DNA from 4 places in the Eubacterium sp. AF34-35BH genome. Region 3 is predicted to be linked to each of the others. Evidence: predicted binding sites of a transcription regulator. Region 3 holds the regulator's gene; each other region holds the start of a gene.

Region 1 (3,220 bases), on a different contig from region 3:
ATACCACCACCGATAATTAAAGTATCGCACTTTTCAAGTAAGTTATTGATAACATTTAATTTGTCAGCAACCTTAGCACCACCAAGAATAGCTACGAAAGGTCTTACAGGATTGTTTACTGCATTTCCTAAGAAATCAATTTCCTTCTGCATTAAGTAACCAACTACTGCTGTGTCAACATATTCTGTTACACCAACGTTTGAACAATGTGCTCTATGAGCTGTACCAAATGCATCATTTACAAATACATCACAAAGTGAAGCAAGTTCTTTTGAGAAAGCTTCTCCGTTCTTTGTTTCTTCTGCTCTATAACGTGTATTCTGAAGTAATACTACGTCACCATCCTGCATAGCTGCTACTGCTGCTTTTGCATTTTCACCTACAACATTATCATCTGCTGCAAACTTAACTTCCTGTCCTAATAATTCTGAAAGTCTTACTGCAACTGGTGCAAGTGATAATTCAGGCTTTGGTTCTCCCTTTGGCTTTCCAAGATGTGAGCAAAGGATAACCTTACCACCATCATTAATTAATTTTTTGATTGTTGGAAGAGCTGCTACAAGACGGTTTTCATCAGTAATAACGCCTTCCTTTAAAGGTACGTTGAAATCACAACGAACTAATACCTTTAATCCTTTTACATTGATATCATCAACTGATTTTTTGTTAAGCATATTAACTTTCCTTTCTAATTTTCATATTTAAAAATCCATACTGTATAAACTAAAAGCCCATACATAGACAAAGGGCCCGGCCCATTAAAGCCGGACCCTTTTGGATCTTAATATTCTTAAACTTATGCAAGTTCTGAGAAGTATTTGATTGTTCTAACCATCTGGCTTGTGTATGAATTTTCATTGTCATACCATGAAACAACCTGTACTTCATATGTGTCTTCGTCAACCTTTGATACCATTGTCTGTGTAGCATCAAATAATGAACCATATCTCATACCTACGATATCTGAAGAAACGATTTCGTCTTCATTGTATCCGTATGATTCGTTTGAAGCTGCCTTCATAGCTGCGTTGATACCTTCAACTGTGATATCTTTTCCTTTAACTACAGCAGTAAGAACTGTTGTTGATCCTGTTGGAACTGGAACTCTCTGTGCAGATCCGATTAATTTTCCGTTTAATTCTGGAATTACTAATCCGATAGCTTTTGCAGCACCTGTTGAGTTAGGAACGATGTTAACTGCAGCAGCTCTTGATCTTCTTAAGTCACCCTTTCTCTGAGGGCCATCAAGAGTCATCTGATCACCTGTGTAAGCATGAATTGTTAACATGATACCACTCTGGATTGGAGCGTACTTGTTAAGAGCATCAGCCATAGGTGCTAAACAGTTTGTTGTACATGAAGCAGCTGAGATAATTGTATCTTCTGGCTTTAATGTATTGTGGTTTGTATTGTAAACGATTGTAGGAAGATCATTTCCAGCTGGAGCTGAAATAACAACCTTACGAGCACCAGCTTTGATATGAGCCTGTGCTTTGTCCTTTGATGTATAGAATCCTGTACATTCTAATACTACGTCTACGTTTAATTCTCCCCAAGGGCAATTTGAAGCATCAGCTTCTGCATAAATCTTGATTTCCTTACCATCAACGATGATAGAATCTTCTGTAGCTGAAACTGTATCAGCCTTTTCATATTTACCCTGTGATGAATCATACTTTAATAAGTGAGCTAACATTTTAGGACTTGTTAAGTCGTTGATAGCTACTACTTCATAACCTTCAGCACCAAACATCTGTCTGAAAGCAAGACGTCCAATACGTCCAAATCCGTTAATTGCAACTTTAACTGCCATTTGATTTTTCCTCCTGAAAAATTTAAAATTTTTATTGTTAATTTTCATTAACCTATTGATTATTTTACATAATTACTCTGTAAATATCAAGGTGTTTTTATGGTTTTTCTTGGTTTTTTGTTAAATTTTTGTCAATTTTTTGATAATGAAACGTTATTGTAGATTTTTATTGTTGTTTTTGCTATATTTTATTTAAAATTCTAAGTTAAATTTTAACGTGAATTTTGCAAAAAAATAAAAAGGACTAATATTATGTTTTCAGATTATCATGTTCATAGCAAATTTTCTTTTGACTCAGAAGAAAAAATCGACAATATTATTTCAAAAGCAATTGAGTTAAAAATGAACCAAATTGTCATAACCGACCATGAGGATTTTAACTGGCCTGTTGAAGGCGAAACTCCTCTTATTGACCTTCCTAAATATAATTTGGTTTTATCTCAAAAAAAAGAACAATACAAAAATAAAATTAAACTTTTTAAAGGCATTGAGTTGGGGCTTATGAAAGGTACAGGTACTCAATGCCTGGAGCTTATAAATGCATCAGCGTTGGATTTTATAATTGGCTCCTGTCATATTGTGGACAACATGGACCCATATTATACAGATTTTTGGAAAAACAGACAGGACAGGGATGCTTTTGAACTTTATTTTAAAACTCTTTTGGAAGGCTTATTAGAATTCAGCCAAATTGATACTTTAGGTCATTTAGACTATGTTGTAAGATACAGTCCAAACAGAGACTCAAACTATTCACCACGTGATTACCAGGATGTTATTGATGAGATTTTAAAATTCATTATAGAAAAAGACATTAAGTTGGAAATTAACACTTCTAACTTATCTAAAGGTTTTGACTTTTTTAATCCACATACTGATATTATTAAAAGATATAAGGAATTAGGTGGAAAATATGTTACCCTTGGTTCTGACGCTCATAAAGCTGAATACATTGGTTACGGTTTTGATAAAGCATACGAAATTGCTAATTCTTTTGATTTAAAAATATTTACGCTTTAATTTAAACATAGAGCTGTCGCCTTAAAGATATCTAATCACCGGCGCACAGCTCCTTTTCTAATTTCCCGCTTTTCTCATTTTCAAAATATTTTCTTTCAGTTTATTTACTGTGTAATCAATCTCTTCTTTTGTGTTTTCGTAGGATAATGTAATTCTAATGGTTCCGTATGCAAATTTATCCGATACGCCAATTGCGGTTATAACATGAGACGGCTTATCTGATGAAGAAGAACATGCTGAACCGGCAGAAATACACACACCTTCATTATCCATTAGTATTACAAGTGATGTTCCATCAATTCCTGCTATTGTAAAATTAGCATTTCCCGGTAGTCGTTTTATCTGATGGCCGTTTAATCTCACGTATGGAATTTCTCTTAACATTCT
Region 2 (3,220 bases), on a different contig from region 3:
TCTAAATTAACTGCATCTAAAGTTGCATTTAATTCATCAAGAACCTGGCTGTTTAATGCATTTAATGCCTTTGGACGGTTGATTGTAATTACTCCAACAAATCCATCCTGTTCATAAGTAATAAATTCCATATCACTTCTCCTTAAAAAATTATAATTGTATTAAGAGTTTGGATAAACTCTTATGGTAGAAAAACACACTAAAAGCTGGTAGTAAAAAATTGCCACCAGCTTTTTATGTATTCAATTAGTCTCTTTCAACGATTGTTGAGCAACCCATTCCGCCACCGATACATAAAGTAGCGAGACCCTTCTTAGCATCTCTCTTCTGCATTTCATGAAGTAATGTAACAAGGATACGGCAACCTGAAGCTCCTACCGGATGTCCAAGTGCGATAGCACCACCGTTTACGTTTACTTTGCTCATATCGAACTTTAAGTCTCTAGCAACTGCTACTGACTGTGCTGCGAAAGCTTCGTTAGCTTCGATTAAGTCCATATCATCAACTGTTAAGCCAGTTTTTTCCATAACTTTCTTTGTTGAAGCAACTGGTCCAACACCCATGATTTCAGGTGCAACACCACCAAGTGCTCCGCCAACAAATGTAGCCATAGGTGTAACACCTAATTCTTTAGCTTTTTCTTCACTCATAACTACAACTGCTGCAGCTCCATCGTTAATACCTGAAGCATTTCCTGCTGTAATAACACCATCAGGCTTTCCTGAACAGCATCTCAATTTACCAAGTGATTCAGCTGTTGTACCAGCTCTTGGTCCTTCATCTGTATCTACAACGATATCGCCCTTTCTATTCTTAACAACAACAGGTACGATTTCATCTTTGAACTTACCGTCAGCCATAGCCTTTTCGCATTTCTGCTGTGAGTTTGCTGAGAATTCATCTAATTCTTCTCTTGAGATTCCCCACTGTTCAGCTACGTTTTCAGCAGTAATCATCATGTGGTAGTTGTTGAATGCATCTGTTAAAGCATCATTTACCATTGTATCAATGATTGTACCATTGTTCATTCTGTAACCAAATCTTGCCTTTGGAAGTGCGTATGGTGCCATTGACATATTTTCCATACCACCTGCAACAACAATATCAGCATCTCCTGCTTTAATCATCTGTGCAGCCATGTTTACACAGTTAAGACCTGAACCACAAACAACGTTTACTGTAACTGCTGGTGTTTCAATTGGAAGACCTGCCTTGATTGAAGCCTGACGAGCTACGTTCTGTCCAAGACCAGCCTGGATAACGCATCCCATGTATACGTGATCAACAGCGTCCTTTGGTACGCCTGCTCTCTTAAGAGCTTCTTCAATAACAATAGATCCTAAAACTGGTGCTGGAGTTGTGCTTAAAGCTCCACCCATCTTACCGATTGCTGTACGACATGCGCCTGCAATAACTACTTTTTTTGACATAATATTAATCCTCCATATATATAATTTTTAAAAAGATTTTCAACTTTGTTATAATTTTAACAAATTATAATTCCTTTGTCTAGTATAATAATCGAATTTTGTTTCCAAAAAGTGACTTTTTTCTAAACTTCTTCGTAACTGTCATAATTTGTATTAAAATTATCATGCTGTTGCTGATTATTGTGCTTAGGATAACCACATAGAGTCACGTACAATTCTACATCTGTTAAATATTTATATGGTACAACATAGAATATGTTAAGTATACCACATGTAAATGATGCCAAAATATTCCAACCAATAAATGATAAGTCAAGGACAAACGCATTCATTTTATTTCCCATCATCATTTGTCTGCTTCTTCTAAAAGCTTCGCTGGAACTCATATTAGGATTTTCAGCGAGCAAATATGGTATCATTCTGTATTCGTACATTTTAACTATACCGGGTATAATAAATAACAGTGACCATAATGATGTATATAATGATTTTAAAAACATTGTTTTTGCAATGTTTAAATACCCATTTCTGAACCCTTCTGTCATTTCACTAAATTGAGGATTCACTGTTCTGTTTTTAATTAACCATCTCTTACAGCCAACCTCTAACTGCGCAAAAACTAAGAAAGCTAAAGCGAGACCTGCGAGGAAAATGATTATTCCAAGTATTAACACCATGGAAATCTGTGTGTATGAAATATTTTTTATAATTCCCAGTAATCTTGTTCTTAAAATATTAAACTGTAAATTCGCACTTTGATCTGTATATTCCATATAAGAGTTGTCTGTTAATATAGAATTTCCCGTGTTAGTTATGTAATCTGTTACGTCATTAAAATTAACTGATGTTCCAAAACTAAAATTGCCAATAACAATGGATAATATCAAAGTTACAAGTACCGCACTCCAGTAATTCTTCTGTAGTATCTGTCTGGCTGTACTTTTTAATTCTGCTCTTGTCCACATATATATTTTTCTCCTTCATAATAGTAATAGCTACAACAAATTAATTGGGGTTTTTAAAAAATCCCAATTATATAACTAAGAATGTCCCTTGTGACATTCTACGCATCGAGCGCATGTTGCTTCAGCAACATTTTTCCCTTTGCGCCAGTGTGCATCCCTAGTGGAACGTTATTTATTAATTGTGATTTCTTTGAAATCCCAATTAATAAATAAGCCCGCCTACTGTTACATAAGCGGACTTTTTATTGTCATTACTTAATTTCTACTAACCAGCCTTCTGGAGCTTCAATTCTGCCCATCTGGATACCTGTTAATGTTTCATATAATTTCTTTGTAATAGGTCCCATTTCATCCATTCCACTTGGGAAGCAGATTTCTTCGCCATGATTTACGATCTTACCAACAGGTGAAATAACTGCTGCTGTTCCACATAAACCACATTCTGCAAAATCTTTAACTTCATCGATGAATACTTCTCTTTCTTCAACTTCAAGTCCAAGATATTCTTTTGCAACATACATAATTGAACGACGTGTAATTGAAGGTAAAATACTATTTGACTTTGGAGTAACAACTTTATTATCTTTTGTTACGAAAATGAAGTTTGCACCACCTGTTTCTTCTACCTTTGTTCTTGTTGCTGCATCAAGGTACATGTTCTCATCAAAACCTTCTGCATGTGCAGTAACAATTGCATGTAAGCTCATTGCATAGTTAAGACCTGCTTTGATATGTCCTGTTCCATGAGGAGCTGCTCTATCAAAATCACTAACCTTAATTGTAATTGGCTTTGCACCGCCTTTAAAGTAAGGTCCTACAGGTGT
Region 3 (3,220 bases):
GTCCAAAATAATAAGATTAGCTTCCGATAACATTAATTTTGCAAGGGAAAGGCGTCCTTTTTCACCACCACTTAAATCTGATACACGCTTGAAAACATCTTCGCCTGTAAACATAAAAGCAGCCAGAGTGTTTCGGATTTTTGTATTAGTCATATTTGGATATGAATTTGCTATTTCTTCAAATAAAGTATTTTCATCTGTAAGATTGTGTTGTTCCTGGTCATAATATCCAATATGTACATTTGTGCCCAACTTAATCATACCTGAGTCTGCATCAACTAAGCCGTTTATTATTTTTAATATAGTGGTTTTTCCTGTGCCGTTATCACCAATAATTGCTACATGTTCACCACGTTTTATTTCAAAACTTATATTCTTAAAAAGAAGAGTATTATAAGATTTTTCAAGGTTCTCAACAGACAAAACATCGTTTCCACTGACAATGTCAGGCTCCAATTTAATGGTCATGTTATTTTTTAACTCTTCAGGCTTTTCAATTAGATCCATTTTTTCTAATTGCTTTTCACGGCTTTCTGCACGCTTATAAAATTTTTCCTGTTTGTAAGAGCGAAGTTTGGCAATAACTTCTTCCTGATGTTTGATTTCACTTTGCTGTTTTAAATAGGCATTCATTGTAGCAACTCTTAATTCCTGTTTTTTTACAGCAAAGTCAGAATAGTTACCACTGTATACATGTGCTTTATGGTTTTCAATTTCTATAACTTTAGAAACTATCTTGTCTAAAAAGTAGCGGTCATGGGCGATTATTAAAACAGCCCCGTTATAGTTAAGCAAATATGTTTCCAACCATTTAATTGAATTTAAATCAAGGTGGTTAGTAGGCTCGTCCAACATAATAATATCAGGTTTTTCTAACAAAAGTTTGCAAAGGGCAACACGAGTTTTCTGACCACCTGAAAGATTACCAACAGACTTATTAAAATCATCTTCCGTAAATCCAAGACCTTTTATTACACCCTCAATTTCACTTTTGTATGAATAGCCATTTAATAATTGAAAACGATGTTCCAGGTTAGTGTAAGTTTCTATTAATTTAGAAAGTTCATCACCTGAAACCTTTGCCATTTCTTTCTCGTATTCCAAAAGTTTTTGTTCCATGTCAATTAAGTTCTGTTTAACAGATTTTACTTCTTCGTAAATAGTAGTGTCTGAACCTAAATCCTGATACTGGGCAAGGTAACCGATAGTTTTATCCTTGCCAATAATAACGTTTCCGTCATCAGGTGAAAGTTCCCCCATTATAATCTTCATAATGGTAGATTTTCCGGCACCGTTATTTCCAACAATGGCTGCTTTTTCATTATCATTTATGAAAAAAGAGCAGTCATTTAAAATTGTTTCAACACCGTATGATTTGCTTATATGATTACATGATAATATCATGAGAATCCTCCTGTTTAATTGAATTTCACTAATTAACTAGTTTATCATAAAATGCTGAAATTTAAAACAAAATATAGAATGACAAATATTTGACAATATTTTGCTATATCCTTATAATTAACCATATATATATAAGGTAGGAGAATGTGATGAATAAAATCTCAAAAGCGGTAGTTTCAAGACTACCACGTTATTATAGATATTTAGATGAGTTAAAAGCTCAAAACATCGAAAGAATCTCGTCAAAAGAGCTAAGTCAGATGATGAATGTTACAGCATCCCAGATTAGACAGGACTTAAATAATTTTGGTGGTTTCGGTCAGCAGGGATATGGGTATAATGTACAATATCTTTATGACGAAATAGGAAAGTTACTTGGTCTTAATGTACCCCACAAAATGGTTATTGTAGGAGCAGGAAATTTAGGTCAGGCGATTGCTAATTATGGCAACTTCAGAAACAGAGGCTTTGAAATAACAGCATTGTTTGACAAAAATCCTGATTTAATTGGTAAGAAAACACAGAATGCGGAAATTTTAGATATTTCTACACTTTATGATTATGTTAAGGAAAATAATGTTGAAATTGTTGCGTTAACATTACCAAAAGGACCGGCTAAGGAAGTTGCTGAAAAATTAGTAGAATGTGGAGTAAAGGCTTTTTGGAACTTTGCTCATACAGATTTAGGCTTTGGCGGTGACATTTTAGTTGAAAATGTTCATTTGTCTGAAAGTTTAATGAAGCTTACATATAGAATATCAGAAAAGAATAAACAGGAGAGTTTATAGATAGGAGTGGCCTATGAAAAATATTCTTACAAGCAGTGAAATGAAAAAAGTTGATACTGAAACAATTGAAAGAATCGGGATTCCGGGAATTGTTTTAATGGAAAGAGCGGCCTTAAGTGTTGCTTCTTTAATTATGGAAAATGAGCCGGTAACAAAAACTGTTCAGGTTATAGCCGGTGTAGGAAATAACGGGGCAGATGGTCTTGCTATATGTAGAATGCTTTATTTGAAAGGCTACAATACATGTACATGCGTTATTGGTGACATTAATAAGGCAACAGAGGATTTTAAAACACAGCTTAGAATAAATGAAAATCTTGGCATAAGTATTGTTGAAGATTTTGCTGATTGCGATATTTTTGTTGATGCAATTTTTGGCGTTGGTTTATCCAGAGAAGTAGAAGGTAAGTATAAGGATGCCGTTGAATATATAAATAATCAAAGGGCAAAAGTTTATGCAGTCGACATTCCATCAGGCATTGATGGAAGTACAGGAGAAGTTCTTGGAGTCGCGATTAAGGCGGACTATACCGTGACTTTCGGCTTTCATAAAGTTGGTACAGTATTGTATCCGGGAGCAGATTATTGTGGGAAAGTCATTGTAAGTGATATTGGATATGAATCATGGGAAAACAGTGATTTTATAAAATATGCTACAAGAGAAGATTTAAAATATCTGCCAAGAAGAATTAATTATTCTTATAAGGGTAATTACGGTAAGGTTTTAATTATTGCAGGCAGCAAAGAGATTTCAGGTGCCGCGGCACTGTCCGCTTTGGCTGCTTTTAAAACAGGTGCAGGTATGGTTCGCATATTTACACACGAAAATAACAGAAATATTTTAGGGAAGCTTTTACCGGAAGCAATGATTAATACTTATACAATTGATAAATTTGATATTAAGTCATTACAGGCAGCAATTAAGTGGTGCGATGTAATAGCAGTAGGTCCCGGAATGGGAACCGGTGAAGTTCAAACAGAAATTGTTAATGAAGTGTTAGAATCAAAAATACCTACAGTTATTGATG
Region 4 (3,220 bases), on a different contig from region 3:
TGTTTAAGTCAAGCAATGCAAAGATAGCAACAGTAAATGCCAAGGGCGTAGTTAAGGCTAAGAAGAAGGGCAAAGTTATTATCATTGCATATACAGATGAAGGAGCAACAGCAATTTGCAATATTACTGTGAAGAAAGCACCAAAATACGTTAAGTTTAAGGCTCAGTCAATTGAAATCAAAAAGGGCAAAAAGAAGAAACTTAAAGTGAAACTTTCTAAAAATAGTGCAGGTAAAGTAACCTTCAAAGTTCAGAACAAGAAGATTGTTAAGATTGACAAGAAGGGAAGAATTACTGCTATTAAGAAAGGAAAGACAGTAGTTACAGCAAAGACTTATAATAAGAAAAAAGCAAAGATTGTAATTATTGTAAAGTAGACTCCTTTATATATAAAAAAGGGAATGTCCTAAAACCATAAGGTTAAAAGGGCATTCCTTTTTATGTTAATCTTAATTAACAAATAATAAATTATATGTTTTTCTTACAAATATCTTCAAGGCAACATCTTTCGCAATGAGGTGTTGTTCTAGCTGTACAGACTTCTCTTCCGTGGTAAACAAGTCTGTGACAAAAATCACTTCCTTTTTCAGGAGGAATAATCTTCCATAGTTCCATTTCTACTTTTTTAGGTTCTTTAATTCCATTTACAAGTCCAATTCTATTACATAATCTAATGCAGTGTGTGTCTGTAACGATTGCAGGTTCTCCAAAAACATCACCCATAATCAAATTAGCACTTTTTCTTCCTACACCTGGTAATTTTAAAAGATCCTTCATATTGTCAGGCACTTTGCAGTCAAATTCATCTTTTAGCATTTTCATGCAAAGACTAATATCTCTTGCTTTACTTTTGCCAAGACCACAAGGTCTAACTATTTTTTCTATCTCTTCAACGGGTGCATCGGCAACGGCTTCAATAGTTGGATATTTTTCGTAAAGAGCCGGCACGATTTTGTTGACACGTTCATCGGTGCATTGTGCAGCTAGTCTAACGCTAATTAACAGCTTCCAGGCATCGTTGTAATCAAGAGTGCAATCAGCATCAGGGTATTCTTTTTCTAATCTTTTAATAACTTCTAAAGCTAAATCTTTTTTTTTCATAATAAAATCCTTTGTGAAAATAAATATATAAATCTTGTTTTTGTACATTGAATTATACCATAGCTTTAATAAATATTTCACAGTATTTTTAGTTTTTTTATTTAAAAAGAGTGTTATAATTATATTTATAAAAAAGAACGTACCATAGTGATTTTTAGTCACGGAAAGGAGTATATATGGTAAATAGAATTATTTTAAATGAAACATCTTATCACGGAGCAGGAGCTATTGGCGAGATAGCTACAGAAGCAAAAGGAAGAGGCTTTGCAAAAGCATTTGTTTGTTCAGACCCGGACTTAATTAAGTTTGGTGTAACAAAGAAGGTTTTAGATGTTTTGGAAGGAGCAAATTTAGTATACGAAGTTTATTCTAACATCAAGCCAAATCCAACAGTTGAAAATGTAAAAACAGGTGTTGAAGCATTTAAGAAATCAGGTGCGGATTACATAATTGCCATTGGTGGCGGTTCATCAATGGACACAGCAAAAGCTATAGGAATTATTATTAATAACCCTGATTTTGCAGATGTTGTAAGCTTAGAGGGCGTGGCACCTACAACTAAGCCGGCTGTACCTACTTTTGCGGTACCAACAACAGCAGGAACAGCAGCAGAAGTTACAATTAATTATGTAATCACTGATACTGAAAAGAATAGAAAGATGGTTTGTGTAGACCCACACGACATACCGGTTGTTGCGTTTATTGATCCGGACATGATGTCATCAATGCCAAAAGGACTTACAGCAGCTACAGGAATGGACGCATTAACACATGCAATTGAAGGCTTTACAACAAAGGCTGCTTGGGAAATGACCGACATGATGCATCTTAAGGCAATTGAAATTATATCAAAGAGTTTAAGAGGGGCAGTAGAAAACACACCTGAAGGAAGAGAAGGTATGGCTCTTGGTCAGTACGTTGCCGGTATGGGATTTTCAAATGTAGGTTTAGGAATAGTTCATTCAATGGCACATCCTTTAGGCGCTGTTTATGATACACCACATGGTGTTGCAAATGCCATTATTTTGCCAACTGTAATGGAATATAATGCAGAAGCTACAGGCGACAAGTATAAATATATTGCAGCAGCAATGGGCGTTGAAGGAACTGAAAAAATGTCTGTTGAAGAATACAGAAAAGCAGCAATTGATGCTGTAAAACAGTTATCAAAGGATGTAGGAATTCCAGTAGACTTAAAGGAAATTGTAGATCCAAAAGATTTAGATTTCTTAGCACAGTCAGCTTATGATGATGCATGCAGACCGGGCAATCCAAGAGATACATCTGTAGAAGAAATTAAGGAATTATATAAGTCATTATTATAATTTCGCGACTCATTATTGGACCTTAATAGTATAGAGGGCAGAAGTAAATATAATTTTTACCATAAGGTAGTGAGTGAACAGGAAGCATTACATGCAACTCTTCTTCGAAAAATGAGAAAGAGTTGCATGTTGATGGTTAAATGAAATTACATAAAAGACAAGGCAATAGAAAGAGGAACATAATGGAAAATAACAAAGTACAATTTACAACATCCCAAATGTTGAAGTGGATGGAGTATGTAGCTGATTTGAAGGAAGTTAGTCCTGAAAAAATTAAAATGTTAAACACATGTGGAAAAAGACGTAACATTTTGGCAACAATCGCTACACACAAAATGATTTTAATTTTTGCAGATGAAACACACAGCAATATGTTATATAAATGTTGGGAAGCAGGATATGGTGATTATGAAATGTACTATGGTACAGGCTATGAACCATCAGAAATGAAACACTGTAAGGTAAGCGACTTAATGGATGATGGAATTTCAGGCCCAACAGTTATTTTTATAGTTAATGAAAATACAAGAGAATCAATGATTTTCGGTATGAAGAATGATAATTTTTCAATGGGAACTGTAAAATACGTTGGTCACGAAATCCGTTCAGTAATTATGAATAAGTTGGAATTAGACGTAAGTGATGTAGCGTTAATGGTAAATTCAGAAAGTATAGCTATCGAATCCTCAATGGTTGCTTATGAAGGCGTTATTATTGCTGATGAAAGAGATGCAGGTTCATACAGAACAATGGAAGAAAATGTGGACAAATTTGGTGTACATAACATTGAGATT

What was found. Region 3 encodes Rex, which represses fermentation and respiration genes when NADH is low (regulators of the CRP and FNR family bind a similar motif). Its sites were predicted from a motif close to ATTGTTAANNNNTTAACAAT; they were not measured.
Region 1: a site for Rex is predicted at 1,930-1,949, ahead of gap (type I glyceraldehyde-3-phosphate dehydrogenase). Genes of this name have one in related genera too.
Region 2: a site for Rex is predicted at 1,476-1,495, ahead of DWZ69_RS04005 (acetyl-CoA C-acetyltransferase). Genes of this name have one in related genera too.
Region 4: a site for Rex is predicted at 1,166-1,185, ahead of fucO (lactaldehyde reductase). Genes of this name have one in related genera too.

The regions. Positions count from the first base shown of each region.
Region 1 is NZ_QUDZ01000003.1:45,071-48,290, forward strand. Features, by position in the region: gene DWZ69_RS03880 (phosphoglycerate kinase) at 1-674, opposite strand, end outside; gene gap (type I glyceraldehyde-3-phosphate dehydrogenase) at 797-1,813, opposite strand; gene DWZ69_RS03890 (histidinol-phosphatase HisJ family protein) at 2,066-2,833, shown strand; gene DWZ69_RS03895 (cysteine desulfurase family protein) at 2,891-3,220, opposite strand, start outside.
Region 2 is NZ_QUDZ01000003.1:72,869-76,088, forward strand. Features, by position in the region: gene DWZ69_RS04000 (enoyl-CoA hydratase-related protein) at 1-131, opposite strand, end outside; gene DWZ69_RS04005 (acetyl-CoA C-acetyltransferase) at 247-1,431, opposite strand; gene DWZ69_RS04010 (DUF975 family protein) at 1,554-2,396, opposite strand; gene DWZ69_RS04015 (branched-chain amino acid aminotransferase) at 2,648-3,220, opposite strand, start outside.
Region 3 is NZ_QUDZ01000004.1:62,398-65,617, forward strand. Features, by position in the region: gene DWZ69_RS05435 (ABC-F family ATP-binding cassette domain-containing protein) at 1-1,404, opposite strand, end outside; gene DWZ69_RS05440 (redox-sensing transcriptional repressor Rex) at 1,554-2,192, shown strand; gene DWZ69_RS05445 (NAD(P)H-hydrate dehydratase) at 2,206-3,220, shown strand, end outside.
Region 4 is NZ_QUDZ01000002.1:43,645-46,864, reverse strand. Features, by position in the region: gene DWZ69_RS02245 (Ig-like domain-containing protein) at 1-377, shown strand, start outside; gene nth (endonuclease III) at 469-1,101, opposite strand; gene fucO (lactaldehyde reductase) at 1,278-2,426, shown strand; gene DWZ69_RS02230 (Precorrin-6B methylase 2) at 2,609-3,220, shown strand, end outside.